Regions from separate parts of the Cupriavidus taiwanensis LMG 19424 genome, predicted to be linked through region 3. Evidence: predicted binding sites of a transcription regulator. Region 3 holds the regulator's gene; each other region holds the start of a gene.

Region 1 (7,523 bases), on a different contig from region 3:
CGCGCGATTTCGACCACCTGGTCGCGCACGTGACCGAAGACGCGGTGCGCGATCTGTTTCGCGAGCGCCGGCCCACGGCGGTCACGCGCTACCTGGTGCCGTCGCTGCACGCGATGAACTTTGTCCTCGACGGCGTGCTCGATGGCGGCGTCAATGACGCGCTGAATCTCGACACCCACGGCAAGGCACTGTCGTTCCGCCTGCTGCAGCTCGAGATCCCGGTGCCGCCGCGGCTGGCTCAGGCTACGCCGGACCGCCCCTGAACCCTTGCCTTGCCCGATAACGACTTCAACAGGAGACCTCCATGCATCCGTTCTTCAAGCCACTGGCCGTTGCCGCGCTCGCGCTGATCCTGCCCGCCGGCCAGGCCTGGGCCGAATTTCCCGACAAGCCGATCCGCTTCGTGGTGCCGTTTGCCGCGGGCAGCGCCACCGACCAGCTCGCGCGCGCCATCGGCCAGGCCATCACGGTGGACAGCAAGGTCACCGTGGTGGTCGACAACAAGCCCGGCGCCAACGGCTTTATCGCAGCGTCGGACGTGGCCAAGGCCGCGCCGGACGGGTATACCGTGCTGATCAGCACCAACACCACGCATGCGGCCAACGAGCACCTGTTCAAGAAGCTGCCCTACGACCCGGTCAAGGACTACACACCCATCACGGCGCTGGGACGCGGCGGCCAGATCATGGTGGTCAATCCGCAGGTCCCGGCCAAGACCGTGGGCGAATTCATCGCGCTGGCGCGGCAACAGCCGGGCAAGCTCAGCTTCGGCAGCGGCAGCTCGTCGTCGCGCATTGCCGGCGAGCTGTTCCAGCAGATGGCGCAGGTGCAGCTGCTGCACGTGCCATACAAGAGCAACCCGCTGGCCATCACCGACCTGCTCGGCAACCAGATCCAGATGATGATCACCGATACCGCCACCGGCCTGCCTCAGGTCAAGAGCGGCAAGCTGCGCGCGCTGGGCGTGTCGGGCAAGACCCGCTCGCCGCTGGCGCCTGAGGTGCCCACCATCGACGAGGCCGGCGTCAAGGGCTACGAGATGAGCTACTGGTTCGCCGCCTACGCGCCCGCGGGCACGCCGCAGCCGGTCGTGGCCAGGCTCAACGCGATGATGGTGAAGGCCGCGCGCAGCGAGAGCGCCGCCGGCTTCTACAAGTCTACCGGCACGGAAGTCTTCACCAGCACGCCCGCGGAACTGGCGAAGTTCCAGTCGCAGGAGTCCGGCAAGTGGGGCCGCATCATCAAGGCGGCGAATATCCAGCCGGAGTAAAAACCGGGCAGCGCAAGCTCCCATGCATGGGAAACGGGGCCACGTGGTCCCGTTTTTTACGCAGAAGTAGGTACGCTTTGACCCTTTCGGCCTTGCGGGGCAAGGCGCGGCTAAGATATGCGCTGGCCGCGCGCACCCATGCGCCGGCCTGCTCCTCGACAACACCAATCAGAACAGGATCAGGATATGAAGCTGCAGTCCATGGTGCGCCATGCCACCTTCAGCCGGAGCACGCGTCCGGGCTTGCGCCGCGCGGTCTCGCATGCCGTCGTCGCCATCGCCATGGGCGGCGCCGCGCTGGCCGCCGGCGTCGCTGGCGCACAGACCGCCACGCCGCCGCAGCAGCAGAAGACGCAGGTGCCGGGCTACTACCGCATGATGGTTGGCCAGCTGGAAGTCACCGCGCTCTATGACGGCTACATCGATCTGGACCCCAAGCTGTTCAAGTACACCAGCGCGCGCGAAGTGCAAAGCCTGCTGGCGCGGATGTTCGTCGCTTCGACGCCGGGCATGCAGACCGCGGTCAACGCCTACCTGATCCATACCGGCAGCCGCCTGGTGCTGGTCGACACCGGCGCGGCGGGCTGCTTCGGGCCGACGCTGGGGCGCATCGGCGAGAACCTGCGCGCCGCAGGCTATGCGCCCGAGCAGGTCGACACCGTGCTGCTGACCCACCTGCATGGCGACCATGCCTGCGGCCTGGCGACCGACGGCAAGGCCGCGTTCCCGAACGCGACGGTCTATGTCGACAAGGCCGACCTCGACTACTGGCTGAGCGAGGCCAACGCCGCTGCCGCGCCGAAGGAGGCGCAGGGCCTGTTCGCCATGGCGCGGGCCGCAGTCGCGCCGTACCAGGCGGCGCAGCGCCTGCGCACGTTCAATGGTGGCGCCGGCAGCGAGCCCATTCCCGGCGTGCGCGTGGTGCCGGCCAACGGGCATACCCCTGGCCACAGCGGCTACCTGTTCACCTCGGGCAACGACAGCCTGCTGCTGTGGGGCGATATCGTGCACAACCACGCGCTGCAGCTGCGCCGCCCGCAGGTGGCCATCGAGTTCGACGTGGACAGCAACCAGGCCGTGATCACGCGCAAGCGCATCCTGGAGCAGGCGGCCAAGGGCAGGTTGTGGGTGGGCGGCGCGCACATGCCATTCCCGGGTTTGGGCCATGTGCGCCGCGACGCCGCGGGCTATGCGTGGGTGCCGGCGGAATTTGGCCCCATCCGCAGCGACCGATAACGCAGCAACCGCTAGCCGCGGTCGAAGGGTTCCAACGGAACAACAGGGGGGGTGCCGGCGCTGCGCCGGGCCATGCCGGCCCGGGCGGGTTCAGGGCCGGCGCCGCTCCATCGCGACCATCGAAGGGGTAAAGCCGAGCTGGCCGAAGAAGGCGGCTTCGGACGAGCGCGCCGCGCGAAGCATCCAGCTGATATCGGGATCGCTGCCGACGATATGGCGCACGAGCGCGCGGCCGATGCCATGCCGGCGGTGGCCGGGCGCCACCACCACCATCGACAGGAACCCGTCGCAGACATCGTCGCACAGCGCGCGGGCAAAGCCGACCACCTCGCCCTTCTCGACCGCCACGGCCACGCGCTGCGAGTTGGCCACCAGTCGCGCGAACTTCTCGGGGCCGCCTACCCGGTGGGCCCAGCCATTGGCGATCAGTAGTTGTCTGGCTGCCTCGAGGTCGTCGGGCAACAGGTTACGGATTTCCATTGGCGGCTCTCCCAGCAAAGCATGTACGGCCCCTCGCCGCCCCTTGCCACCAGGGCGCCGCGAGTCGAGAACGGCACGGCAAGCCGTGCTGCGCAATTGGCGGAGTGTAGCGAGCGTGCGCGGGCGCGTCAATTTGGCTTCCGGCGGGGTGGGGCACCGCTCACGGTGACGCGCCGGCGCGGTATCATCGCTTCCATGAACGCCCCCGTCTTCTCCTCCGCGCATCCGGCCGACCAGCTTGCCGAGTTCACCGACGCGGATGCGGCGGTCGCCCGCATCCGCGAGATCTACGAGGCATCGGTCGGCGCCGTGCGCGCACGCTTCGATGCCTTCGCCGGCGGCAAGCCGCTGCCCTCGGCCGCGCATGCGTGCTATCCGTACCTGGGCATCTCGGTCAACATCGAGACCATGGTCACCGACAGCCGGCCGTCATGGGGCACGGTGGCATACCCTGGCGTATACGGCACCACGGTGACGCGGCCCGACCTGCTGGCCGACTACTATCGCGACCAGATCGAGCGGCTGATGCGCTATCACCGCGTGCCGGTGGTGGTGGGGCTGAGCCGGCGCCCGATCCCGCTGCCGTTCGTGATCGAGGCTTCCACCACCGACATTAGCTACACCCAGGCGCGCGAGCTGGAAGCCTCGTTCGTGCTGCCGGAACTGAACCGCATCGACGACGGCATTGCCAACGGCACCTATGAGCCGGTGCCGGGCGAAGCCTGGCCGCTGTCGCTGTTTCCCGCGGAGCGCGTCGACCTGGCGCTGCAGCGCCTCTACCACTACACCGGCACGGCGCCGCAGCACTTCCAGCGCTTCGTGCTGTTCACCAACTACCAGCGCTATGTCGACGAATTCGTCGCGCTGGGGCGCGCGCTGATGGGCGATGGCGACGGCGGCGGCTACACGCGCTTTGTCGAGCCGGGCGACGTGGTGCAGGACCTGGGCGCGGCGGAACCCGACGATGCCACGCGGCCGCGCGTGCTGCCGCAGATGCCGGCCTACCACCTGGTGCGCGGCGACAAGCTGGGCGTGACGCTGGTCAATATCGGCGTGGGGCCGTCCAACGCCAAGACCATGACCGACCACCTCGCCGTGTTGCGCCCGCATTGCTGGCTGATGGTGGGCCACTGCGGCGGCTTGCGCCGCTCGCAGCAGCTCGGCGACTACGTGCTGGCGCACGCCTACGTGCGCGACGACCACGTGCTCGACCACGACCTGCCGCCATGGGTGCCGGTGCCGCCGATCGCCGAGATCCAGGTGGCGCTGCAGGAAGCCGTGGCGCGCGTGACGGGTTTGTCCGGCAACGAGATGAAGACGCGCATGCGCACCGGCACGGTGGTGTCGACCGACGACCGCAACTGGGAACTGAAGTCCAAGGCGCTGTACGCGCGCTTCAACCAGTCCCGCGCGATCGCCATCGACATGGAAAGCGCGGCGGTGGCTGCCAACGGCTTCCGGCTGCGCGTCCCGTATGGCACCCTGCTGTGCGTTTCGGACAAGCCGCTGCATGGCGAACTCAAGTTGCGCGGCATGGCCAACGCGTTCTATCGCCAGCGCGTCAGCCAGCACATGACCATCGGCCTGGAGGCGATCCGCATCCTGCGCGAGAACGGCGTGGAGCAGTTGCATTCGCGCAAGCTGCGCAGCTTTGACGAGCCGGCGTTCAGGTAACGGTCCGCTGCGCGTTCTCGTGGAATGCAAAAGGCCGGCGCCCAAGGGGCGCCGGCCTTTTTTATCGCGCGGCAGAATCAGAATCGATACCCCACCCCCATGCTGAACAGCCACGGATCCAGGCTTACCTTGGAGACCTTGACGTCCCCCGCCTTCACGTCGCTCGACAGCCAGATCTTCTTGATGTCGGCGTTCAGGAACCAGTTCTTGGTCAGCTTGTAGTCCATGCCGATCTGCAGCGCCGGGCCTACGCTCCAGCTATCGAGCTGCAGCGCGTTGTTGGCGATGTTCTCGCCCCAGATGTGCGTGAAGTTCAGGCCCGCGCCGATATACGGGCGGAAGGTGCCGTTGGGAATGAGGTGGTACTGCATCAGCAGCGTGGGAGGCAGATGCTTGAAGGTGCCGATCTTGTTGCCGTCGAGGTAGACGTTTTGCTTCTGCGGCACCGTCAGCACCAGTTCGGCGGCAAAGTTCGGCGTGAAGAAGTAGGTGACGTCGAGTTCGGGGATCCACTTGTTGTTGACCGTGATGCGGTCCGAACGGCCGACGCCGCCAACGGGATCCGAGCTGTGGGCCATATCGAGGTAGGTGCCGCGCAGCCGCACCATCCAGTTGCCCTGGGCGTCGTCCGCGGCGGCCGCGGGCGTGGCAAAGGCGCCGAGCATGGCGCAGGCGGCGATGGCCGAACAGGTGGCGGTGCGAAGAGACAGTGTTTTCATGAGGTCTGCTTGGTTTGTTATCGAAGCCGCGCCTAGTGTGGCGTAGCGGGCCAGCGGGGGCCTTGACACAAAACAAGCGGAACCAAATGGTGCGCGCGGCGTCGCGAGGGCGCGACAGCGTGCCTCGCGCAGCGCGGCCTCAGCCGTCGCTTCTAACCACATGCGAAATGATTCGTAGCGCGGCCCGATGCTGCCGCTTACGCTGTGCGAAAGATCGGAGCACGCGCAAGGCGTGTCCGGATCGGCACCAGGCATGTCGTGGGCGCCCGCAAGGGCGTCTTTCCGGGTGTGCCCCGTGGGGGCGGGGCACACCGGTTTTCTTGCGCAGCGTCAGGTGCCAGGGCTAGGCCTCCGTGGCTGCGCTGGCCGAGGCGGTTTGCGTGGCTTGCGCCCGCGCGCCGAAGCCAGCCTGCAGGTGCCGGTTGACGCCCGAGACCACCGCGCGCAGCGAGGCCGTGACAAGGCTGGCGTCGATGCCCGCGCCGAACCCGGTCGGCGAATCGCCCACGCGGACTTCCACGTAGCAAGCTGCGCGCGCATCGGCGCCGGCAGTCATCGCGTGCTCGTGGTAGTCCATCACGCGTACCGGCAGGTCCAGCGCATCGATGAACGCGTCGATGGGGCCGTTGCCGGTGCCGCGCACGGTGCAGGGCTGGCCGTCGCGCTCCATCTGCACCGTGATCGCGGTGGCGCCAGTGGCGTCGGACGCCAGCTGATGCGAGACGTAGCGCAGCGGCGTCTCGCGCGCCAGGTACTCGCGCCGGAACAGGCCATACAGGTCGTCCGCGCTCGCTTCCAGCCCGGTGTCGTCGGTCATGGCCTGCACCGCGCGGCTGAACTCGATCTGCAGGCGGCGCGGCAGGTAGAGGCCATGCACCTGTTCCAGCAGGTAAGCCATGCCGCCCTTGCCGGACTGGCTGTTGACGCGGATCACCGCGTCGTAGCTGCGGCCCAGGTCGGCGGGGTCGATCGGCAGGTAGGGCACTTCCCAAATCGCGTCCGGCTGCTGCTGCGCGAAGCCCTTGCGGATCGCATCCTGGTGCGAGCCCGAGAACGCCGTGAACACCAGGTCGCCCACGTACGGATGGCGCGGATGCACCGGCAGCTGGTTGCAGTGCTCCACGCACTGGCGCACCGCATCGATGTCGGAGAAGTCCAGCTCCGGCGCCACGCCTTGCGTATAGAGGTTCAGCGCGAGCGTCACCAGGTCGACGTTGCCGGTGCGCTCGCCATTGCCGAACAGGCAGCCCTCGACGCGGTCGGCGCCCGCCATCAGCGCCAGCTCGGCGGCGGCCACCGCGGTGCCGCGGTCGTTGTGCGGGTGCACCGACAGCACGATATGCGCGCGCCGCGCGAGGCGGCGGTGCATCCATTCGATCTGGTCGGCGAACACGTTGGGCGTGCTGCATTCGACCGTGGTCGGCAGGTTCAGGATCATCGGGCGACCCGGGCCGGCCTGCCACGCGGCCGACACCGCGTCGCTCACTTCCAGCGAGAAATCCAGTTCGGCCAGGCTGAAGGTCTCGGGCGAATACTCGTAGGTCCAGGCGGTCTCGGGCATGGCATCGGTCAGCGCCTTGATCAGGCGCGTGCCCGATACCGCGACGGCCTTGATCTCGTCGCGCGAGGCATTGAAGACGATGCGCCGCCAGGCCGGTGCGATGGGGTTGTACAGGTGCACCGTGGCGCGGGCCGCGCCGCGCACGGATTCGACGGTGCGGCGGATCAGGTCTTCGCGCGACTGCGTCAGCACGACGATGGTGACGTCGTCGGGAATGCGGCGTTCTTCGATCAGCATGCGCACGAAGTCGAAGTCGGTCTGCGAGGCGGCGGGGAATGCCACTTCGATTTCCTTCAGGCCGATCTTTACCAGCTGTTCGAACAGGCGCAGCTTGCGCGCCGGGTTCATCGGCTCGATCAGGGCCTGGTTGCCGTCGCGCAGGTCGGTGCTCATCCAGCGCGGCGCGCGCGTGATGGTGCGGCCGGGCCAGGTGCGGTCAGGGATGTCGACGGTGGCGGCGGGGCGGTACTTGGTAGCGGGATTGACGAGCATGCGGAGTCTCCTTCCTCGCAAGGGAAGATGAAAGGGAAAAAACGGGAAAAAGGGTGGCGAAAGGCTGCCGAACTGCCACGGGGCCCTAGGC
Region 2 (7,523 bases), on a different contig from region 3:
GCAGCGGCGTGCGGCATCGCGGCCGCGGCGGTGTGTGGCATGGAAAGCTCCATCGTGGCGGGCATGTGCCCCATGTCCGGATACAGGCAGGTGGATGTCATGGCGTCAGCGCCAGGGGCGGTCATAGGCGCCCTGCGTGACCTGGTCGCCCTCGGCATGGCGTCCCAGCGTGCCCTGCCACTCCTGGCGCGGTGCGAAGCGGGCCGGATCGGCGCAGGCGGCGTCGATGGCCGCGCGCAGCACGCCGACCACGTCGCCGACATAACGCGGGCTGCGCTGGCGCCCTTCGATCTTGATCGCGGCAATGCCCATGTCGATCAGCGCCGGCAGCAGCGACAGCGCATTCAGGCTGGTCGGCTCCTCCAGCACGTAGCCGCGCTCGCCCTCGACCTCGAAGCGCCCCTTGCACAGCGTCGGATAGCCGGCCGGCTCGCCGGGCGCGTAGCTGTCGATCAGGATGCCCGACAGCCGGGCCTGCATGGTGCCGTCCTGCTCGGTCCAGCGCACCGCATGCGCGGGCGAGCACACCCCCTTGTTGTTGGGCGAATCGCCGGTGGCATAGGACGACAGCAGGCAGCGCCCTTCGGCCATCACGCACAGGCTGCCGAAGCCGAACACCTCGAGTTCCACGCTGGTCTGGCGCGCCAGCTTGCCGATCTGCGCCAGCGACAGCACGCGCGGCAGCACCACGCGGCGGATGTTGAAGCGCTCGCGCATCAGCTCGATGGCGTCGGCATGGGTGGCCGAACCCTGCACCGACAGGTGCAGCCGCAGGTCCGGATGACGCGCGCAGGCATAGCCCATCAGGCCCGCGTCGGCCATGATCACGGCATCGGCGCCCAGGTCCGCGGCCGCATCGACGGCGCGGTGCCACTGCGCCACCGCGCCCATCTGTGCAAAGGTGTTGATGGCGAACAGCACCTCGGCGCCGTGCGCATGGGCCTCGGCCACGCCGGTGCGGATGTCGGCCTCGGTGAAATTCAGGCCGCCGAAGTTGCGCGCGTTGGTGGCATCGCGCAGCCCCAGGTAGACCGCATCGGCGCCATGCTGCAAGGCCATGCGCAGCGCCGCCAGCGAGCCGGCGGGCGCCACCAGTTGCGGGCGGCGCGGCGGAGCGTCGGAGCGTGCGGGGGTGGAACGGGTCATCGTTGATGGCGCCGGCGGCGGCGCGTGGGGATGAAGACAGCGGCCGATGCTAGCCAAGCGCCCGCGCCAGGGGCTTGACCGTGCGCAAACCCACGCCAACGGCACCCGGGCCGCGACGGGCTACGCCGGACGGCGTAGGCCGATGGCAGGCCACCCGGCCGGGGTTGACCTGCGGCAAACGCGGGCCCGCACCGCTGTGCCACGCTTGCGCGTCATCCCCGCGCCGGGGCCCGCCGTGGCGGCCCGGCGTCCATCCTCTTCCGGAGACCCGTTTATGAATCACCCCTGGCTCAAGCTGGGCGGCCGCCGCCTGCTGCCGATCGTGCAGGGCGGCATGGGCATCGGCATCTCGGCCCACCGGCTGGCCGGTGCCGTCGCGCGCGAAAACGGCGTCGGCACCATCGCCAGCATCGACCTGCGCCACCACCACCCCGACCTGATGGCGCGCACCCGCGGCAGCCGCGACAAGCCAGCCATCGAAGCCGCCAACCTCGAGGCGCTGGACCGCGAGATCCGCGCCGCGCGCACTGCGTCAGAGGGCCGCGGCCTGATCGCCGTCAACGTGATGAAGGCGGTCGGCTCGCATGCGGAGCTGGTGCGCCAAGCCTGCGAAAGCGGCGCCGATGCCATCGTCATGGGCGCCGGCCTGCCGCTGGACCTGCCGGAGCTGACCGCCGGCCATCCCAAGGTAGCGCTGATCCCGATCCTGTCCGAGGCGCGCGGCATCGGCCTGGTGCTGCGCCGCTGGATGAAGAAGGGCCGGCTGCCCGACGCCATCGTGGTCGAGCACCCGGCGCACGCAGGCGGCCACCTCGGTGCCGCGACCATCCAGGACTTGTCCGAGCCGCGCTTTTCGTTTTCGCGCGTGCTGGGCGAGTGCCGCGAACTGTTTGCGCAACTGGGGCTGGCCTGGGACAGCATCCCGCTGATCCTGGCGGGCGGCGTCGACAGCCACGCCAAGGTACGCCACTGGCTGGGCGAAGGCGCCGCCGCGGTGCAGCTGGGCACGGCCTTCGCCGTGACCGAGGAATGCGATGCCCATCCGGCCTTCAAGCAGGTGCTGGCCACCGCGCGCCCGGAAACCCTGCGCGAATTCACCAGCGTGGCAGGCCTGCCCGCGCGCGCGGTGCTGACGCCATGGCTGCAGCGCTACCTGTCGAGCGAAGCGCGCCTGCAGCGCCGTGCGCGCGTGCGCGAGTGCCTGGAAGGATTCGATTGCCTGCAGGCCTGCGGGCTGCGCGACGGCATCGCACGCATTGGCCAGTTCTGCATCGACCTGAAGCTGGCGCAGGCCGTGCGCGGCGACGTGGAGCGCGGCCTGTTCTTCCGCGGCCGCGGCGCGCTGCCGTTTGGAGAGGCCATCCGGCCGGTGGCGGAGTTGATGCACTACCTGCTGACGGGAGAAAAGCCGGCGGCGCTGGCGGCCGCCTGACCGCAGCATCCCCATCGCCAACGCCGCCGGAAAAAGGCTCCCCTCGCCCGCTTGCGGGAGAGGGGAGCCAACCGGTAGCATGGCAAGCCGATCAGCAACGCGGCGGCAACCCGCCACACTCGCGCATCTTTCGCATGCAGCGCAGCGCCGCCAGCAATTGCCATCCCAGCCACGCGTTGGCCCCCGCCAGCAGCAGCCCGCCGACGCGCGCCAGCAGCGCCGGCGCCACAGGCAGCGCCAGCAGCACCGCATAAGCCGCCAGCAGCAACCACGCCTGCGTCCGCTGCCGGCCCGGCGCGATGATCGCCTGCATCGCCGGCACGCGTGCCCTGGGCGGCAGCAGCCGGCGCAGGTGCAGCCAGACCAGGAACGGCACGATCTTGCCGAGCATCGCCGTGACCGGCAACACGCCCACGCCGACCAGCGCCATCGTGCCGGCCCACCATGCCAGCGGCAGCGCCGCCGCGGGCAACACCACGGCCGCCGCCCCCAGCACCGCTGCGCCGAGCATGCTGGCGCAGGCGACCGGCCACAGCAACCACAGCGCATCGTGACGCCGCCGCGCGCGCAGCGTGCCGGCCAGCCCGCATGCCCCCAGCACCGCCACGAACGACAGCCACACCACCAGCGCCGCCTGCGCCAGCACCGGCTGGTCCGGCCACAGCAGCAGCGCGACGCTGAACACAGCCAGCGGCGCCCAGTGCCCCGGCGGCAGCCAGCGCGCCAGCGCCGCGGGCAGGCGTGACGTCTGCCAGAACATCGGCAGCACGGTGGCCGCGACGCCGCTGACCAGCGCCGCCAGCCAGCCGCCCAGCGCCCATGCCATATGCAGGCCGAGCACCTGCGCCACCGGCACGCGCCACAGACCGCCGAAGGTGCCCGCCAGCGCGATGCCGGCGGCCACCGCCACGATCAGCGGCGCACCGATGCCGGCCAGCGTGCGCGTGGTGGCGTCCGCCGCGGCTACGCGCCGGCCCGCGGCAAGCAACACCGCGCCCACCAGCAGCAGCCCCGCGCCAAGGGCTGCGGCACTCCGCATCGCCGCCGGCTCCCCGCCCAGCAAGCCGAAGCCGAGCGCGGCCGCGACCGCCGCGCCGGTCGCGGCCATGAGCCGTGCCAGCCACCCGGCACCGGGGACGTCCACCCGGGCCACCACCGGCATCATCTGGAACAGCGCCCCGACCATCACCGGCAGCAGCATGCCCAGCGCCAGCGCATGCACCGCTGCCAGCGCCAGCGGCGCGAAGCGGTCGGGCAGGCCCGCCGCGGGTCCGGCTGCCAGCAACAGCCCCGCGGCCGCGCCCAGCCACGGCGCCGGCATCAGGCACCCGAACACCAGCGCAGGCCGCGGCGCGCGCGCATAGTCGAGATCCGCGCCTCTCATGCGCGACCCGTGGCGTGACGGCGGTGACGCATGCGTGCGCCCGTTGAAGTGGATACGGCCATCGCTCGTTCTCGCCAGTCCTGACAAAAGGCCCGATGCTAGGCCGCAGCGCCGCGCAGGGATTTGACCGAAGCCAAGTCCGGCCGGCATGAAATATCACGATGTGATGGAACTCGTCCCGGCGTCACACGCCATGCCAGCGATGCGCCGCTGCCCGCACATGCGCGCCCAAAAGCCGGGTTTCCTTGATCTGGCGCAGGTAGCCGAGTCTGTCGCGCGGGGAAAATCGCCCCCGACTCCTGCGTGACCCTGTTGCCATCGCCGTCGGCCCGCTGCCCGGCTCCCTCGACAGGCTCGCGACACGTTCCCCTGGTAGCCCCCGATACCGCCATGCCTGATACCGATCCTCCTGCCGCCCCCGCCACGGCGGCATCCGCGTTGCCCGCGCTGCGGCATCGCCTTTCCACACGCATCATCTCGTTGTCGCTGGCCGTGCTGCTGGTGGTGCTGGGCATGATTTCCGGCACGCTGTGGCTGTCCTGGAAGCTGGAAGGCGCAGGTGCCGCCATCAACGATGCCGGCAGCCTGCGCATGCGCGCCAACCGCGTGGCGATCGAGCTGGCGCTGGCGCACGCGGGCCGCGCCAATGACCTGGCCGCGCAGGTGCAGGCGCTGGACACCACGCTGGCGCTGCTGAAAAAGGGCGACGCGGCGCGGCCGCTGTTCCTGCCGGACGAGCCTGCCATCCATGCGCAACTGGCGCGCGTCACCCATGACTGGCAGCAGCGGCTGCGGCCGCTGGCCGGCGCCGGCGCGGTGCCTGCCGCATACGTTGCCGCGCTGCCGGGTTTCGTCGCCCAGGCCGACCGCCTGGTCGGCATGATCGAACACAACAGCGCGCGCAAGACCGACCTGCTGCGGCTGTCGCAGACCGCGCTGGCGCTGATGGCCTGCATCGGCACGGTCGCCGTGATCTACCTGCTCTACCTGTGGATCATCCTGCCGGTGCTGCGCCTGCAGGACGGCTTGCGGCGCATGGCCGCGCGCGAATTCTCGCTGCGCCTGCCGGTGGAAAGCCGCGACGAGTTCGGCACGCTCAGCGAGGGCTTCAACCGCATGGCGGGGGAGCTGCAGGGCCTGTACCACGACCTCGAAGCCCGCGTCGCGCAGAAGACCGCCGAACTGGAACGCCAGAACCGCGACCTGGAAACCCTGTACGAGATGGCCGCATTCCTGAACCAGGCCGCCGACGCCGAGGCCATGGCACAGGGATTCCTGGCGCGGGTGATGCGCCAGTTCGACGCCGACGGCGGCAGCGTGCGCGTGCTCGACAGCCGCCACGGCCGCATGCACCTGCTGGCCGCGGCGGGCCTGCCGGCGGCGCTGGCCGAGGCCGATTCCTGCGCCTCGGCCAGCGGCTGCCATTGCGGCGATGCCACGCGCGAGGCCGTGGTCGCCATCGTCGACCTGCGCGGCGCAGCACGCGCCGGCGCGGCCGACGAGACGCCCTGCGGCCGCGATGGCTTCCAGTCGCTGGCCGCGTTCCGCATCGAAAGCCAGCGCGGCGCCACCGGCATGTTCGCGCTGCATTTCCGCGCCCCGCGCAAGCTGCCGCCGTCGGACCGGCAATTGCTGCAGACGCTGGCGCAGCACCTGGGCACCGCGCTGGAACACCTGCGCCTGTCGGCCACGGCGCGCCAGCTGGCGGTGGTGGAAGAGCGCAACCTGGTGGCGCAGGGGCTGCACGACAGCATCGCCCAGGGGCTCAACTACCTGAACCTGCAGGTGCAGCTGCTGGACGACGCGGTCGCGCGCGATGACCTGGCAGAGACCCGCGAACTGGTGCCGATGCTGCGCCATGGTGTGGAAGAGAGCTACCAGGACGTGCGCGAGCTGCTGAACAACTTCCGCTCGCGCCTGGGCACCGGCGAACTGCGCCCCGCGGTGGAAGAGACCGTCGGGCGCTTTCGCCGGCAATGCCGCACCGAGGCCACGCTGGCCATCGACGAACGCGGCGGGGCCTGGCCGCTGTCGCCCGAGCAGCAGCTGCAGGTGCTGTTCATCCTGCAGGAAGCACTCTCCAACGTGCGCAAGCATGCCCTGGCGGCGCACGTGGCGGTGGCGCTCAGCCATGGCCGCGATTTCCGCCTGGTGGTGCAGGACGACGGCGAGGGCTTCGATCCGGATGAACTGGCCACCCGCGCCGACGCCCATATCGGCCTGAGCATCATGCGCGAGCGCGCCGCGCGGCTGGGGGCGCAACTGCACGTGCAGGCCAGCCCCGGCAGCGGCGTGCGCATCGAACTGGTGCTGCCCGCCGGCAGCCAGGCCGCCGCCCGGCGCGACCGCATCGCCAGCCCCCTCACCAGCCCTGCCCGACTCAATCGCCTCAATCGCCTGAGCGAGACCCAGCCATGACCATCCGCATCCTGCTGATCGACGACCACACCCTGTTCCGCTCGGGCATCCGCGCGCTGTTGCAGCGCCAGGCCGACTTCGAGATCGTTGACGAAGCCTCCGACGGCGTGGAGGGCATCAAGCGCGCCAAGCAGCATCGGCCCGACGTGATCCTGCTCGACCTGAACATGCCGGGGCTGTCCGGACTCGAAGCCCTGCAGCTGCTGGTCGAAGACCTGCCGCAGACCGCGGTGATCGTGCTGACGGTGTCCGAGGAGGCCGAGGAACTGGCCGCCGCGCTGCGCGGCGGCGCGCGCGGCTACCTGATCAAGAACATCGAGACCGAGGCACTGATCGCCGGCATCCGCCGCGCCGCCGCCGGCGAGCCGGTGATTTCCGACAGCATGACCGCCAAGCTGGTGGCCCAGTTCCGCGCGCCCGTTCCCGCGGTCGCGCTGCGCCAGGACGATGCGCCGCGGCTGACCGCGCGCGAGCGCGAGATCGTGCAGGGCCTGGCCCGCGGCGAAAGCAACAAGGAGATCGCGCGCGACCTGGGCGTGGCCGAGAGCACGGTGAAGATCCACGTGCAGAACATCCTGAAGAAATTGAACCTGGCTAGCCGCGTGCAGGTGGCGGTCTATGCGGTGGAACACGGCCTCAACACGGCCTGAACACAACCGGACCGCGCCGCGGCGTCCCCCCGGTCCCTGCAACCCTCGCGCTTTTGCACCGCACCGCGCCGGCCTCGCCGCGCAGCCGTGCGGTGCGGCGCGCGCTTGTGCGGCGCGCCAACGGTCGCCGCGCGGGTCGCCTTGCACGCACCCGGGCGTCGTCCGATTCCTACATCGATATCAGCCCCTGCCCGGAGGGATGCCCGCACCCCTTGTTCTACGCTGAACGGTAAGCGGATGGCTCTGCGGAGCCGCCCCGGACCGGAAGCCGCGCGGCTTCCCCGATTCACGAACACGGAGCACACCATGGGAATCGGCACCATCCTCCTGATCATTCTCGTCCTGCTGCTGATCGGCGCCTTGCCGGCCTGGCCGTACAGTTCCGGCTGGGGCTACTGGCCGAGCGGCGGTCTGGGGCTGATCGTCCTGATCGTGGTGCTGCTGGTGGTGCTGGGCCGGATCTAGCGTCCGGACGGCAACGCGCGGCGGCACG
Region 3 (7,523 bases):
CTCGGAGATGACGAAGCGGAACAGGTCTTCGCTGCTGGCGGCGGCCTTGTCGGCACCGCCCTGGCCCTTGCGCGCGGCCTGCGGCTTGCCGCCATCCTTGCGTCGGCCCTGCTGGCGAGCGCCTGTGCCCTGGTTGTCGCCGGACGTCGCCGCCTTCCCGCCGCGCTGGCCCTGCTTGCGCTTGCGCGCCGGCTGCTCCGGCTTGTCGGCGCCTTCGGCACGAGCCGCGCGGTCGATCTTGTCTGCCTTGCTGCCGCCCTGGCCACCCTGGCCACTCTGTCCGCCTTCAGTCTGGCCCGTCTTGCGCTTGCCGCGGCCGCGCTGGCCGCCACGCCCGAGACCCGCGGCGCCCGCGCTTGCGGCGGCGCCGGCGTCCCCGGCATCGCCCTGGCCGGCGCCTTCGGCGCCCTCCGTGCGGTCCTGCGCGGCCTGGCGGCGCGATGCCACCAGGTTCCTCAGACCGCGGCGCAGCCCCTTGCGGCGGGGCGCGGCGTCGCTGCCCGATCCGGGTTCTGCGGCGCCGGTGTCGGCGGATGCGCCCGCATGGCGGGCGTCTTGCTCAACGGAATCAGACAAGATATTCACTATCGATGTTGCATGTTGTTCAGTTCGGCACGCGCTCGTCGTGCTCGCTCGGGTGCGGCGGGGTGCCATCGGATGGCAGTGGGTCCCGCGCCCCGTCCGGAGGGGGGGCGGCAGGTTCGGTGGCATCGTCCGGACCCGCCTCGGCAGCCGCCGGCAGCGGCTGCGCATCAAAGCCATTGGCGCCATCTTCGGGCACGGGGGTTTCGCCGTCACGCCCGGATGCCACCTCGCCGCTCGCCAGTGTGTCGGCCGGGGTGGCCGGCTCGGCAAAGGCTTCCTCGTCGGCACTGGCCGGCTTGCTCGCCGCCAGGTCTTCGAAATTGATTGCCTGCTGCTCCAGCAAGGCGGCCTGCGCCTGCGCCTGGGCGTCTTCCAGCGGGGGCAGCTCGTCCAGCGTGAGCAGCCCGAGGTCGTCCAGGAACGCCTTGGTGGTGGCATACAGCGCCGGGCGGCCCGGCACGTCGCGATGGCCGATCACCTCAATCCAGCTGCGGTCCTCGAGCTTCTTGATCACTTCCGTGCTGACCGTCACGCCGCGGATTTCCTCGATATCGCCACGGGTCACGGGCTGGCGGTAGGCAATGATCGCCAGGGTTTCCATCACCGCCCGCGAGTATTTTGGCGGCTTTTCCGGATTCAGGCGGTCGAGGTATTCCCGCATCTCGGGCCGGCTCTGGAACCGCCAGCCACTGGCCAGCGCCACCAGTTCCACGCCGCGCGGGCGCCAGTCCTGGCGCAGTTCGTCCAGCAGCACTCGGATGGTGTCTGCGCCGACGTCATCGTCGAACAGGCGGCGCAGATCGTTGACGCGCAACGGTTCCTGCGCGCAGATCAGCGCCGTCTCGAGGACGATCTTCGCCTCTTGGGTATTCATGTTGATGGTGTGCAGCCTGTCTTTGCACCTGCTCCCGGACGGATCCGGGGCACCGGAGATTTTGGATACAGCGGTGCCAAAGCCACCGCCATCTCATTGCGCAGCGAGCCGGATACCTGCTGTACCCAAGCCGTGCACTTCCCTTTCTTTGCATCGAGTTGCCGGGCTTCCGGCAGGAGATCGTCCGCATGCCGCAATGGACCGGCCAGCGAACCTCTTGCGTCGCTCGTCCGCCCAGGCGGACATCGCGGTCGGCGAACTGAACGCCTCGGACGCAAGAAAATACGGGTATCGGGAGCAAGGCCGGCATTTACCACGCCGCAGCGCCAACCGGACTTTTGAACCAGATCTTTTGAACCGGATGGACCGCGGGGGCTGGCGATCAGCAAAAGCCTTCCGCTTCCCGCGTTCCGCGCGCGCCTTCGGAAATCAAGGCCGCCAGGCGCTGTACGCCGCTGCTTACCGCAGCCTGTCTGACTCCGCGCGATACCACAATGCTGGCGATTGTATGGTATTCCCACGTCCGCCTGCAACCATCATCCTGCTTGCGTGGGGCGCCGGCGCCCCAGCAGGGCCCGCGCGACATCAAAACACCAGGCAAAAGCCCTGTTCCGCGAGCGAATGTGGCAGCAGCACCGCTCGCGCAATGCCAAGCCCGCCGAACGCCATCACGGCAAGGCCCGCGCCCAGGCGCACGGCCGGCCGTCTCGACCACAGCCGGAGATAGCCCGACAGCCCCGACAGCACCAGCAGGTTCGGCAGCGTGCCAAGCCCGAACACGCCCATGACCAGCGCCCCGGAGCCGGCATTGCCCGCCAGCAGCGCCAGCGTCAGCGCGCCGTAGACCATGCCGCACGGTACCAGTCCCCAGGCCAGGCCCACGCCGTAACGCCGCGCCAGCCCGCCGCGCGCCCGCACGAAGGCAGGCATCGCGCCGGCGAGGCCGCTTATCCCGCCAATCCCGCCAATCCCGCCAGCCACCGCTGCGCCGGCGCGCGCCGCCAGCCGTTCCAGCCAGTGCACGGTAAAGGTACTGCCGCGCAGCAAGCGCCAGCCGGACCACAGCAGCATCAGGCTGCCGGCGCCGAACAGCCAGCGCTGCACCGGCAGGTAGTCCTGCTTCCATGCTGTGGCGCCGGCAGCACCCAGCGCTGCACCCAGCAGCATATAGGTGGAAATCCGGCCAATGTGCATGACCAACAACTCGCCAAGCCAGGCGCCCCGGCTGCGCACCAGGCGCACTGGCGCCGCCGTGGCGCCCCGCTGCTCGACAGCCAGCGCAACTCCGCCACACATGGCGGCGCAGTGCACCCCGCCCAGCAGGGCGAGCAGGAAAACACTGATCAATACGCCAAATGTCAAATCTGTCTCCCTGCCGCATCACATCGCACGGTAAAATGTTCGTATCGTGCCCCGCTGCCATTTCTAGCAGGTTCCAATTGCTCACCTCCATCCCCGTTACCGAGATGTCACCCCGCTGCTCCACCTGTGCGATGGGACAGCTGTGCCTTCCGGTTGGCATGTCGCAGCAAGACCTTGCCAAGATCGACACGCTGGTGCAGGAACGCATCCGCGTGCACAAGGGGGAAACCCTCTACCGCATGGGCGACCCGCTTACTGCGGTCTACGCCATCCGCTTCGGTACGCTCAAGACGCATGTCACCACCGAAGACGGACGCTCGCAGATTACCGGTTTCCACCTGCCCGGTGAAATCGTCGGCCTCGACGGCCTGGGCGAGATGCAGCATGCGTCCGATGCAACCGCGCTGGAAGATACCGAGGTATGCGTGGTCCGCATGAATGACTTGCAGTCGCTGTCGGCCGACCTGCCGTCGCTGCAGCAGCAGTTCCTGCGGCTGATGGGCAAGGAAATCACGCACGACCAACTGATGCTGGTCACGCTCGGCTCGATGCGCGCCGAGGAACGCCTTGCCGCCTTCCTGATCAATCTGTCGGAGCGGCTCTCGGCGCGCGGCTATTCGGCCTCCGAGTTCGTGATGCGCATGAGCCGCGAAGAAATCGGCAGCTACCTCGGGCTGAAGCTCGAGACGGTCAGCCGGCTGTTCTCGCGCTTTGCCGAAGCCGGGTTGATCCAGATCCGCCAGCGGCATGTCAAGCTGATCGACATCGACGGCATCAAGCAACTCTACAGCCGAAGCTGCTGATCCACCGCGGCGTTGCCGCGCCGCCTGCGGCGCCGGCAGCGCGGTGGTCCTTCCCTATTCCAGTTCGTCCGTATCGGCCAGCCGCGTCGGCATGGTGTACAGCGTCAGCCCGCTGGACAACGCACAGAACACCCACGCCAGCAGAAAGCCGACGGTATAGACCGACTCGCGCGACGACTCGATCGGATGGCCGAAGAATTTCAGGTCGCCCGGATCGACGACGGAAAACACCGTCGCCGTCGCCAGGCCCGCCATCAGGAAACCGGGCCACAGCACCCACATCAGCCAGCGCAACCTCATGGCTGCCTCGCTGCCGCGGCCCTGGGCGGCACAGCTTCCGCCTTCTCCACCACCAGGCCATGCCTGGTCGCGCCCTGCACCGGCATGTCCGGATGCGTCGACGCCAGCCAGATCGTCACGCCGCACGCCACCATGGCCAGCAGCGGACCGCTCATCAGCAGCCACGGCCACGGCTCCTTCCACCACGGATTGCCTTGCTGACTCATCTTGCCCCCTTCATCTTGGCGACTACGTACGAATCACCTAGCTTCACAAATCGCGCGGCACGATAAAACTGGTGGATTGCCGGATTTCGGCATGCCCCTGCTCCGTGCCTTCGCTCGTTACCGTTACGTTGATCTTGTGCGTGCCCTGCGTGGCGGCCTCGATCGGCACTCGGATGCGGATCGGCAGCAGCCGGTTGGAGGTCGGCGCCAGCGATTCGGCCTGCTTGTCGTATTCAACCGTCAGGCCCTTCAGTTCATCGCTGTCGGCGCGCACGCGGATCTGCATCGGCGCTTCGGTGGTGTTGATCAGCTGCAGTCGATAGACGTTCTCGATCCAGCGTCCTTCCACTTCCCGACCCAGCGCGCCGCGGTCGCGGATGATGTCGACCTTCAGCGGCGTGCGGAGCATGATCGATGCCATGAAGCCCGCCAGCAGCGCCGCCCAGATCACCGAGTAGATGATGATGCGCGGACGCAGCAGGCGCTTGCGCGACGCCGCCGCGGACAGGCCCTTGCGCATCGCGTTCTCCGAGGTGTACCGGATCAGCCCGCGCGGATAGTCCATCTTGTCCATGACCTGGTTGCAGGCGTCGATGCAGGCGCCGCAGCCAATGCACTCGTACTGCAGGCCATCGCGGATGTCGATGCCGGTCGGGCATACCTGCACGCAGATGCTGCAGTTGACGCAATCGCCCAAGCCGGCCTGGTGATGGTCGGTCTTGCGCGAGCGGCTGCCGCGCGGCTCGCCACGACCGACGTCATAGGTCACGACATAAGTATCGCGGTCCACCATCACGCTCTGGAAGCGCGCGTAGGGGCACATGTACTTGCACACCTGCTCGCGCATGAAGCCTGCATTGCCCCACGTGGCGAACGCATAGAACAGCATCCAGAACGCTTGCCAGGGCCCCAGCGACAGCGCCAGCACCTCGCCGCCCAGTTCACGGATCGGCGCAAAGTAGCCGATGAACGTGAAGCCGGTCCACAGTGCGATCAGCACCCACAGGAAATGCTTGGTGGCCTTGATGCGGAACTTGCGCAGGCTCCATGGATCCCCGTCGAGGCGGATGCGGGCGATGCGGTCGCCTTCGACCCGCCGCTCGATCCACATGAAGATCTCGGTATAGACCGTTTGCGGGCACGCGTAGCCACAGAACAGCCGCCCCGCGATCGCCGTGAACAGGAACAGCGCGAGTGCGGAAATGACCAGCAGCACGGCCAGGTAGATCACGTCCTGCGGCCACAGCACGAGTCCGAAGATGTAGAACTTGCGCTCGCCAAGGTCAAACAGCACGGCCTGGCGTCCGTTCCATTGGAGCCAGGGCGTGCCGTAGTAGACCAGCTGGGTCAGGATCACAAGCCAGACCCGCCAGCTGGAGAACGCGCCCTTCACCGAGCGGGGATAGATTTTCCGGCGGACCTCGTAAAGCGTCTCTTCCGAAGTCTCGCCTGGCGCAGCGGCCGACCGTTGCAGGTCGGCCGCCCGGGCCACTTCATCGGTCCCGGGCGCGTTCATGGGCGAGTTCTCCCGCGAGCCGCCAGCGCTCGCTCACATGAGTCGTCGATCATTGCCCGGCTCCGCCTCCCGTATTGGACAACCCCCACACATAGGCCGTCAGCATGCGGATGCGTTCGGGCGTCAGGATTTCCTCGTGTGCCGGCATATGGTTGTTGTGGCCCTTCAGGATCGCTTCGACGATGCTGGCTTCCGAGCTGCCGTAGAGCCAGACGTTGTCCGAGAGGTTCGGCGCACCGAGTGCCTGGTTGCCCTTGCCGCCGGCGCCATGGCATGCCACGCAGGTCGTCTTGAACGCGCCTTCACCGCGCGATGCACGGATCGGGTCCGACGACAGCCCGGACAGCGAACGCACATACTGGGCCACGTCGCCCGCCTGCTTGGCATCGATGGATGCGCCAAACGGCGGCATCACGCCATTGCGGCCCTTGGTGATGGTCTGGCTGATGGTCTCGGGGTCGCCGCCGTACAACCAGTCATTATCGGTCAGGTTGGGGAAGCCGCGGCTGCCGCGCGCATCCGAGCCATGGCACTGCGCACAGTAGTTCAGGAACAGCCGCTGGCCGATCTCGCGCGCCTGCGGGTCCGCGGCCACCTGCTTGACGTCCATCTTCAGGTACTTGGCATAGATCTCGTTCTGCATGCGCTCCTGCGCCGCGCGGTGCGCGGCCAGTTCGCCCTGCGTGGAGAATTTCAGCACGCCGGCGTACGAGCCCAGGCCGGGATACAGCACGAGATAAGCCAGCCCGAAAATACAGGCCAGCAGGAACATCCACATCCACCAGCGCGGCAGCGGATTGTTCAGCTCGCGCAGGTCGCCGTCCCAGACATGGCCGGTATCCTCGGTGCCACCGGGTGCCTTGGTGATCTTGCGTTGCGAGAACAGCAGCCATACGCACCAGACGATGCCGATGAGCGCGATGGCGGCAATGTAATAACTCCAGAATTCGGAAATGAAATCGCTCATGGCTAGGTGTTCCGGCTCGATGTTGTCGTAGTTTCGTCAGGCAGCGCGAACGGCAGCATGGCGGATTCGCGGTTGGCAGCCTGGCGGCCGGCGGACCAGGCCCACCAGCAGATGCCGAGGAAGACAACCATCGACACGACGGTTGCAATGGCGGTGATCATGGCCATGGCTTACTCCTTCGGTGCCGCCGCGGCGGCATCGACGCGGACATTGCGGCGGTTGGTGCCGAGGCCCTGCAGGTAGGCAACCAGCGCGTCTTCTTCGGTCTTGCCTTTCAGCGCTTCCGGGGCCTTGGCAATCTCGGCCTCGGTGTACGGCACCCCCAGCCTGACCAGCGCGCGCATGCGCGCCTGGATATCGCTGGTGGGCAGTTCTGCCTTCTCCAGCCAGGGGTAAGACGGCATCACGGATTCCGGCACCACGTCGCGCGGGTTGCGCAGGTGGATGCGCTGCCAGTCGTCGGAGTAGCGTCCGCCCACGCGCGCCAGATCGGGACCGGTGCGCTTGGAGCCCCACAGGAACGGATGGTCGTAGACCGATTCGCCAGCGGTGGAGTAATGGCCGTAGCGCTCGGTCTCGGCCTGCAGCGTGCGCACCTGCTGCGAGTGGCAGCCGACGCAGCCTTCGCGGATATAGATATCGCGCCCCATCAGCCGCAGCGGCGAATACGGCGTGATGCCAGGATCCGGCTCGGTGGTGGAGTGCTGGAAGAACAGCGGCACGATCTGGACCAGACCTGCGATGCTGACCACGAGGATCGTGCAGATGATCAGCCAGCCGATGTTCTTCTCCAGCGTTTCGTGGGAAAAGAAGCGTTGTTTGTCGGACATCTTTCTATCCTGGATTGATCAGTGGGCAGAGGCGGCGATGCTGGCCGGAATCGGCGCATCCACGGCGGGCTTGCCGGCAA
Region 4 (7,523 bases), 1.1 Mb from region 3:
CGCCCTCGCGCTCGGCAAACGCCGCGATGACCTCGGGATCGGTCAGCGGAACATTCTGCAGGCGCTTGTCGAGCGCGGTTCCGCCGTTGCCCGGCGCGACGTACACCACCTGCACCTTGGGCGACTGGGCCAATTTCCAGGCCAGCGCGTGTTCACGTCCACCCGAGCCGACAACCAATACTTTCATGATCCACTGCCAGAAAAGAAACGCATGCAAAGAGGCGGCAGCTGGGTCCTGTGAGCCGGGCTGCCGCCGTTGGGGAGCTTGATACCGTTTTAGTCTTCGATGACCGCGTTGGTGAAGACTTCCTGCACGTCGTCCAGGTTTTCCAGGGCGTCGAGCAGTTTCTGCATCTTGGCCGCGTCGTCGCCGCTGAAGCTGACTTCGTTCTGCGGCTTCATCACCACGTCGGCGACTTCCGCCTTGAAGCCGGCGCCTTCCAGCGCCGCCTTGACCGCCGAAAAATCGTTGGGCGGGCAGGTGACTTCGATCGAGCCGTCGTCATTGGTGACCACATCGTCGGCGCCGGCTTCGAGCGCGGCGTCCATCAGCTTGTCTTCGGGCGTGCCCGGGGCAAACAGGAACTGGCCGCAGTGCGTGAACATGAATGCCACCGAACCCTCGGTGCCCATGTTGCCGCCGTGCTTGGAGAAGGCGTGGCGCACTTCGGCCACGGTGCGGGTGCGGTTGTCGGTCAGGCAGTCGACGATGATCGCCGCGCCGCTCAGGCCGTAGCCTTCGTAGCGGATTTCTTCATAGTTCACGCCTTCCAGGCCACCCACGCCGCGCTGGATCGCGCGCTGGATGTTGTCCTTGGGCATGTTGGCGTCCATGGCCTTGTCCATGGACAGGCGCAGGCGCGGGTTGGAGTCGGGATCGCCGCCCCCGAGCTTGGCGGCCACGGTGATTTCCTTGATCAGGCGGGTCCAGATCTTGCCGCGCTTGGCGTCGGCGGCGGCTTTCTTGTGTTTGATATTGGCCCATTTCGAGTGACCGGCCATGATTCTCTCCGAAGCGGAATGCGGTGATCTGCGGTGATGTTGTGCGGGGTAGCCAGGGCGCCGCGGCGGCATCCGCAAGGCGGGCGGGCAGCGCGCGCCAGGTGACGGATATGCCTGGCGGCTGGCTATAATCAGCCCAGGATTTTATCACGCGGACCTGCCTGCGCCGCCCGGACCCGACCGACGCCCGCTCGTCTTCCGATCGGCGCCCGGATCGGCCACCAACCGACCCTCATGCAATCCAGGAACATCATGGCCGACCCCATCCTCATCGCCAAGAATGCCGAACATGAACTGGTGCTGCTGCCGCAGATGGGCAACCGGCACGGGCTGATCACCGGCGCCACCGGCACCGGCAAGACGGTCACGCTGCAGACGCTGGCGCAGGGCTTCTCCCGCCTGGGGGTGCCGGTGTTCATGGCGGATGTCAAAGGTGACCTGACCGGCATATCACAAGCAGCCGGGCAGCCGTCGGACAAGCTCAAGCAGCGGCTGGCCGACCTGAACCTGCCCGAGCCGGTCTGGGGCGGCTGCCCCACCACGCTGTGGGATGTGTTCGGCGAGAAAGGGCACCCGGTGCGCGCCACGGTTTCGCACATGGGGCCGCTGCTGCTGTCGCGCATGCTCGAGCTGAACGACACCCAGCAGGGCGTGCTGAACCTGGTGTTCCGCATTGCCGACGCCAACGGCCTGCTGCTGCTCGACGCCAAGGACCTGCGCGCGATGCTGCAGTACGTCGGTGACAACGCCGGCCAGTTCACCACCGAATACGGCAATATCTCGGCGGCCTCGATCGGCGCGATCCAGCGCGGGCTGATCGCGCTGGAATCGCAGGGCGGGGATGTCTTCTTCGGCGAGCCCATGCTGAACCTGGAGGACTTCATCCAGACCGACAAGGGCCAGGGCGTGGTCAATATCCTGGCCGCCGACAAGCTGATGAACTCGTCGCGGCTGTACGCGACCTTCCTGCTGTGGATGCTGTCCGAACTGTTCGAGAAGCTTCCCGAAGCCGGCGACCTCGACAAGCCCAAGCTGGTGTTCTTCTTCGACGAGGCCCACCTGCTGTTCAACGATGCGCCCAAGGCGCTGCTCGACAAGATCGAGCAGGTGGTGCGCCTGGTGCGTTCCAAGGGCGTCGGCGTGTACTTCGTCACGCAGAACCCGGTCGATATCCCGGATACGGTGCTGGGGCAACTCGGCAACCGTGTGCAGCACGCGCTGCGCGCCTTCACCCCGCGCGACCAGAAGGCGGTCAAGGTGGCGGCCACCACCATGCGCGCCAACCCGAAGCTGGACCTGGAAACCGCCATCGGCGAACTCGGCGTGGGCGAAGCGCTGGTGTCGTTCCTCGATGCCAAGGGCACGCCGTGCGTCACCGAGCGCGCCTGGGTGGTGGCGCCCGGCAGCCGCATCGGCCCCGCGACCGAGGACGAGCGCAAGCAGCTGATCGCGAACTCGCTGGTGGCGGGCACCTATGAGAAGACCGTCGACCGCGAATCCGCCTATGAAAAGCTGCGCGGCAGCGTGCCGACGGTGGCGAATGGCGGCAAGGGCGCGGGCGGAGCGCAGGCCGGGCAGCCGGCGGGCGAGCAGGACAGCGGCTGGCTCGGCACTGCCGGCGAGATCTTCGGCACGCTGACCAAGGGCACCGGCAAGAGCGGCCGCGGCGATTCGATCCTGGAATCGATGGCCAAGTCGGCAGCGCGCACGGTCGGCTCGCAGGTCGGGCGCGAGCTGATCCGCGGCGTGCTGGGGAGTTTGCTGGGGAAGAAGAAGTAAGGGCGTTCCGCCTGGGCTCAGCGCCGCTGCGCCGCGTCGCGCGCTTTCGCTGCGTCAGCATCCTCGCGCATCTTGCGCGCGAACAGGCGGGCGAAGAACCAGCCCATGCCGATGATGAAGACGATCACGCCCAGGCTCATCAGCCCGGTGCTGGTACTGAACAGGATCTTGAAGGCTTCCATGTGTGGCTCCCTTTATGTGTGGACGCTGGCAGGCGGCGCGGTCGCGCCGGCTTGCCGCCAGTTTAGGGAGCCGCATCGGGCGGGCTATTGAGGCCGGTCAAGCGCCGGCCAGCCCGCGTTCGTGCCGTCAGTTCTTGGTGCCGAACAGCCGGTCGCCCGCATCGCCCAGGCCGGGCACGATATACGCATCGGCATCCAGGTGGCTGTCGAGCGAGGCGACGAACAGCTTCACGCCCGGATGCGCCTTCTGGAACACTTCCACGCCCTCGGGGGCGGCCACCAGCGCGACGAAGGTAATGGCCTCGTCCTTGACGCCGCGGCGCTTGAGCACTTCCACCGCGTGCGCGGCCGAATAGCCGGTGGCGACCATCGGATCGCACAGGATGAAGCTGCGGTCTTCCAGCGCCGGCAGGCGCACCAGGTATTCCACCGGGCGATGCTGCTCGTCGCGGTACACGCCGATATGGCCGATGCGCGCCGACGGGATCAGCTCGACCAGCCCATCGCTCATGCCCACCCCCGCGCGCAGCACCGGCACGATGGTCAGCTTCTTGCCGGCGATCACCGGCGCGTCCAGCTCGACCAGCGGGGTTTCGATGCGGCGCGTGGTCAGCGGCAGGTTGCGGGTGATCTCGTAGCCCATCAGCAGCGTGATCTCGCGCAGCAGCTCGCGGAACGTGCGCGTCGACGTTTCCTTGTCGCGCATGTGCGAGAGCTTGTGCTGGATCAGCGGGTGGTCGAGGATGAAGAGGTTGGGAAAGCGCGGGTCTTGTTTCATGGCTGGCGGCGAGGGCTCGGCGGGATGGCGAGTGAAGCGCGCGCGCGAGGCCGGTTGGGGCTCGCGCGCCGCGCCGTTGCAGCCGGATTGTAATGGAAGCGGGCCGCCGCGCCCGGCAGCGGCCCCGCGTTTGCCCCGCGCTTGCCCCGTGGCGCCTTCGGCTAGTCGAGCGCGCGGTCCTTCGACTCGATATCGACCAGGAAGATCGCCAGCGCCGCCACGGCCAGGAACGTCGACAGCAGCGCCAGCGCCAGCGTGAACTGGCTGGCCATGATCGGCGCGATGATCGAAGGCGCGAACAGGCCGCCGAAACGCGCCATCGCCCCCGCGGTGCCCATGCCGCTGGCGCGCAGGTCAGTCGGATACACCTCTGGCGTGAAGGCGTACAGCGCGCCCCAGGTGCCGAGCAGCGAGAAGCTCATCAGCAGCGTCGAGCCGATCACCAGCGCCGCGGACTGGCCCAGGCTGTACAGCATGCAGCCCGCCGCGCTCAGCAGCAGGAAGCCGATCAGGGTCGGCTTGCGGCCCCAGCGCTCGACGCCGTGCGCGGCCAGCGCGAAGCCGGGCAGCTGCACCAGCGCGAGCACGATCAGGAATACCTGGCCGCGCATGAAGCCGAAGCCCTGGCCCGCCAGCTTCACCGGCAGATAGACGAAGACCCCGTAGTAGGCGATCGAGATCAGCATCCAGGCGGCAAGCAGGCAGATGGTGCGGCGCCGGCAGCCGGCCGCGAACAGCGCGAACACCGATTTGCGCTCCATCTTCTGCGGCTGCAGCGCGCCGATCTCCACCGATACGCGATTGGCCGCGGCCACCCGCTGCAGCACCGCCCGGGCCTCGTCCGAGCGTCCCGATTTGTTCAGGTAGAGCGGCGACTCGGGCACGAAGAAGCGGAACACCACGCCGACCAGCGCCGGGATGCCGGTGACCAGGAAGATCAGCCGCCACGCGTCATTGCCGCGCGACACCGCGATCAGTGCCAGGATGGCCAGCAGGATGGTGCCGACCGCCCAGAACGACTCCAGCAACACCAGCCAGCGGCCGCGCCGGTCCGACGGCAGGAATTCGGCCATCATGGTGTAGTCGACCGGCAAGGTGCCGCCGACGCCGATGCCGGTCAGGAAGCGCAGCAGCAGCAGCCACTGGAAGTCCGGCGCGAAGGCCGACGCCACGCCGCAGATGGCGTCGATGATCACCGCCATCATCAGCACCGGGCGGCGGCCGATGCGGTCGGCCAGCCGGCCGAACACGAACGCGCCGATCAGCATGCCGACGAAGAACATGGTGCCGGTCTGCAGCGCCGTCGGCACCGGGATGCCGAAGGTTGCCGCAATCGACGGCGCGGTGAAGCCGATCGACAGCACCTGCATCGCGTCGGCAAGCCAGACCAGGCCGAATATGACGAACAGCCGATACTGGAAGCGGCCGACGCCGGCCGCGCGGATGCCCTGCTCGATCGAGATGGGGGGCGACGACGCTGCGCGCGCGCTGGGCTGGGGCGCCGAGCCCAGCGTTGCGTCCGGGATGGTCGTGGTGGCCATGGATGAAATGGATGACGACATGTTGGTCTACCTGTCTTTATAGGCTGGTTCTGGAACTCGGAAGCACGCGTAGATCGAAACAGGCCGGCACGTGATGCCGGCTGCTGCGGGATGCGGCGGGGGCGATGGCTTCCACCTGGCGAGGCTAGAACTAACCCGGTAGCACGCCTGCAACAGCTTTCTGGGTCTGATACGACATAGTCACTCCTGGTTGTCTACCCTTGGTTTGGTCAGGCCCGGTGTCCCGGTGGGTCTGGCGGATCTATGCAAGCCCCGCGCCAGCGCGTCCGGTGATGTAATGGGCCGGTCTTATGGTTTTGTGTTCTTGTCCGCCGCTGGGGGCGCGCCATCCTTGTGCGGGGAGGCACCGCTGCGTGCCCGCTGGCACTCATGTAGTGCGCACTACATGATCGTTCAGCGTAAGCTACATGAAACTGGCGGGCAAGGCCGAATTGCGGTTTCTCTCCTCGGGGTTTTCCCGCGCGGGTCCTGCGCCGGGCAGGTACGGCCATGCCACGGGCCTGGCGCGGATGCGCAAGGCGCCGCCGGCGGCGCGCGCGGTGTTCCGGTGGTTCAGTGGGCAGGTGCCGCGCGCAGCCGCGCGACGGTGTTCTCCAGGTCCTGCCATGCGGGTTTGTCGGGCGCAAAGCGCGCGCGCAGGTACTGCGCCAGTTGCGCGATCTGCTGGTCGTCGAGCGTGTCGGCATAGGCCGGCATCGCGCCCAGTTCGCTGTTGGGCGGTGCCGGCATGCCGCGCAGCAGCACCTGGATCACGTTGTCCGGCAGCTTGCTGTGCAGGTTGGTATTGAGCGCCAGCGAAGGCTTGACGCCGAACTGCGCAATGCCCTGGTCTGACTGGTGGCAGACCGCGCAGGCGCTCTGGTACAGGCGCTCGGCGGGACCGCCCAGCGTGCGCGCGGCCTGCTGGCTGCGTTGTTCGACCTGCGCCGCCTGGGCCGCCAGTACCGACGGCGCTGGTGCGGGCGCGCCGAACGACGCCACGTAATGCGCGATCGCGCGCACGTCGTCCTCGGGCAACTGCGCGAGCTCTTCCACCACGGGCGCCATCGGTCCCGCCGCGGCGCCATGGTGCGGCGCATAGCCGCCGCGCAGGTAGGTGAACAGCGCCGCCTCGGTCCATGGCACGGGCGCCTGCGACAGCGCGGTCAGCGCCGGCGCTTCCCAGCCTTCGGCGCTGCCGCCGGTCAGGTAGCGGCGGCCGCCTTGCTCCGCGCCCAGCGCATTGCGCGGCGAATGGCAGGCGCTGCAGTGGCCCAGCCCTTCGGCCAGGTAGGCGCCGCGATTCCACTGCGCCGAGCGCGTCGGGTCCGGCGTAAAGCGTTCATTGCGATGGAACAGCAGGTTCCAGCCGGCCAGCAGCGGGCGAACGTTGAACGGGAACGCGAGCTGCGTGGGCGGCACGGTGGATGTGACCGGCTCCGCCGACATCAGGTACGCGTACAGGGCCTGCATGTCGCCGTCGCTGATCCTGGCGAAGGCGGTGTACGGGAACGCGGGATACAGGCGCCGCCCGTCGCGGTGGATGCCTTCGCGCATGGCGCGCTCGAAGGCGGCGAACGACCAGTTGCCGATGCCGGTCTGCACATCCGGCGTGATGTTGGTGCTGTAGACCGTGCCGAAGGGCGTTTCCAGCGGCAGGCCGCCGGCGTTCTTCACGCCGCCCGGCGCGGTATGGCAGACCGCGCAGTCGCCGGCGGCGGCCACCAGGCGGCCGCGTTCGAGCGTGGCGGCGGAATAGAAGCCGGGTTCGGGCGGCGCCACCGGCGCGATCGGTGCGCGCCAGGGCAACAGCGTGGCGCACACGCCGGCCGCGGCGGCGGCCGCTGCCGCGATCCAGCCGCGCTTCTTGCGCTTGTTGCCGGAATTGGCCTCCGCCAGTGCCAGGCGGATGCGTTCGGCGCTGAACGGTGGCGTGCGCAGGCGCACGCCGGTGGCGTCGAAGATGGCATTGGCGACGGCTGCGGCTGCCGGCATCGAGTCCGTGGGACCGGCAGCCAATGCATCGTGCGTGGCCAGCGTGCCGGCCAGCCGCACTTCCGGCAGGGCCTGGGCCGGCACGGCAGGCAAGGCTTCGCCAGCAACACGCGCGTCGGCCGGCCAGGTGTCGAACGCCGGTGTGGCGGCGGTCAGCTGCAGCGCGGTTGCGGCGACGTCCCGCTCGATCGAACGCGTCGTCGCGGCGGCTTGCGGTGGCGGCAGCGATTCGCTGTCATGCCCGAC

The links. Region 3 encodes FNR, which switches genes on or off when oxygen is low (the NO sensors DNR and NnrR bind a similar motif). Its sites were predicted from a motif close to TTGATNNNNATCAA; they were not measured.
Region 1: the regulator FNR is predicted to act here: its motif matches at 5,442-5,455, upstream of RALTA_RS16110 (OmpW/AlkL family protein).
Region 2: the regulator FNR is predicted to act here: its motif matches at 4,086-4,099, upstream of RALTA_RS25665 (type IV pili methyl-accepting chemotaxis transducer N-terminal domain-containing protein).
Region 4: the regulator FNR is predicted to act here: its motif matches at 3,051-3,064, upstream of RALTA_RS29000 (DUF3149 domain-containing protein).

Annotation. Positions count from the first base shown of each region.
Region 1 is NC_010530.1:66,818-74,340, forward strand. It holds gene RALTA_RS16085 (AtuA-related protein) at 1-263, shown strand, start outside; gene RALTA_RS16090 (Bug family tripartite tricarboxylate transporter substrate binding protein) at 305-1,270, shown strand; gene RALTA_RS16095 (MBL fold metallo-hydrolase) at 1,457-2,506, shown strand; gene RALTA_RS16100 (GNAT family N-acetyltransferase) at 2,597-2,986, opposite strand; gene RALTA_RS16105 (AMP nucleosidase) at 3,182-4,660, shown strand; gene RALTA_RS16110 (OmpW/AlkL family protein) at 4,738-5,379, opposite strand; gene leuA (2-isopropylmalate synthase) at 5,723-7,432, opposite strand.
Region 2 is NC_010530.1:2,268,668-2,276,190, forward strand. It holds gene RALTA_RS25645 (U32 family peptidase) at 1-41, opposite strand, end outside; gene ubiU (ubiquinone anaerobic biosynthesis protein UbiU) at 106-1,146, opposite strand; gene RALTA_RS25655 (NAD(P)H-dependent flavin oxidoreductase) at 1,421-2,578, shown strand; gene RALTA_RS25660 (hypothetical protein) at 2,670-3,962, opposite strand; gene RALTA_RS25665 (type IV pili methyl-accepting chemotaxis transducer N-terminal domain-containing protein) at 4,353-6,380, shown strand; gene RALTA_RS25670 (response regulator) at 6,377-7,030, shown strand; gene RALTA_RS29245 (DUF3309 family protein) at 7,337-7,495, shown strand.
Region 3 is NC_010528.1:1,952,319-1,959,841, forward strand. It holds gene rluB (23S rRNA pseudouridine(2605) synthase RluB) at 1-576, opposite strand, end outside; gene scpB (SMC-Scp complex subunit ScpB) at 605-1,459, opposite strand; gene RALTA_RS08940 (sulfite exporter TauE/SafE family protein) at 2,045-2,821, opposite strand; gene fnr (fumarate/nitrate reduction transcriptional regulator Fnr) at 2,899-3,624, shown strand; gene RALTA_RS08950 (hypothetical protein) at 3,679-3,924, opposite strand; gene RALTA_RS08955 (membrane protein) at 3,921-4,130, opposite strand; gene ccoG (cytochrome c oxidase accessory protein CcoG) at 4,174-5,646, opposite strand; gene ccoP (cytochrome-c oxidase, cbb3-type subunit III) at 5,696-6,613, opposite strand; gene RALTA_RS08970 (cbb3-type cytochrome oxidase subunit 3) at 6,616-6,780, opposite strand; gene ccoO (cytochrome-c oxidase, cbb3-type subunit II) at 6,784-7,443, opposite strand; gene ccoN (cytochrome-c oxidase, cbb3-type subunit I) at 7,462-7,523, opposite strand, start outside.
Region 4 is NC_010528.1:888,270-895,792, forward strand. It holds gene purD (phosphoribosylamine--glycine ligase) at 1-187, opposite strand, end outside; gene RALTA_RS04080 (YebC/PmpR family DNA-binding transcriptional regulator) at 277-1,002, opposite strand; gene RALTA_RS04085 (helicase HerA-like C-terminal domain-containing protein) at 1,255-2,781, shown strand; gene RALTA_RS29000 (DUF3149 domain-containing protein) at 2,799-2,963, opposite strand; gene upp (uracil phosphoribosyltransferase) at 3,091-3,741, opposite strand; gene RALTA_RS04095 (MFS transporter) at 3,903-5,303, opposite strand; gene RALTA_RS04100 (cytochrome c) at 5,856-7,523, opposite strand, start outside.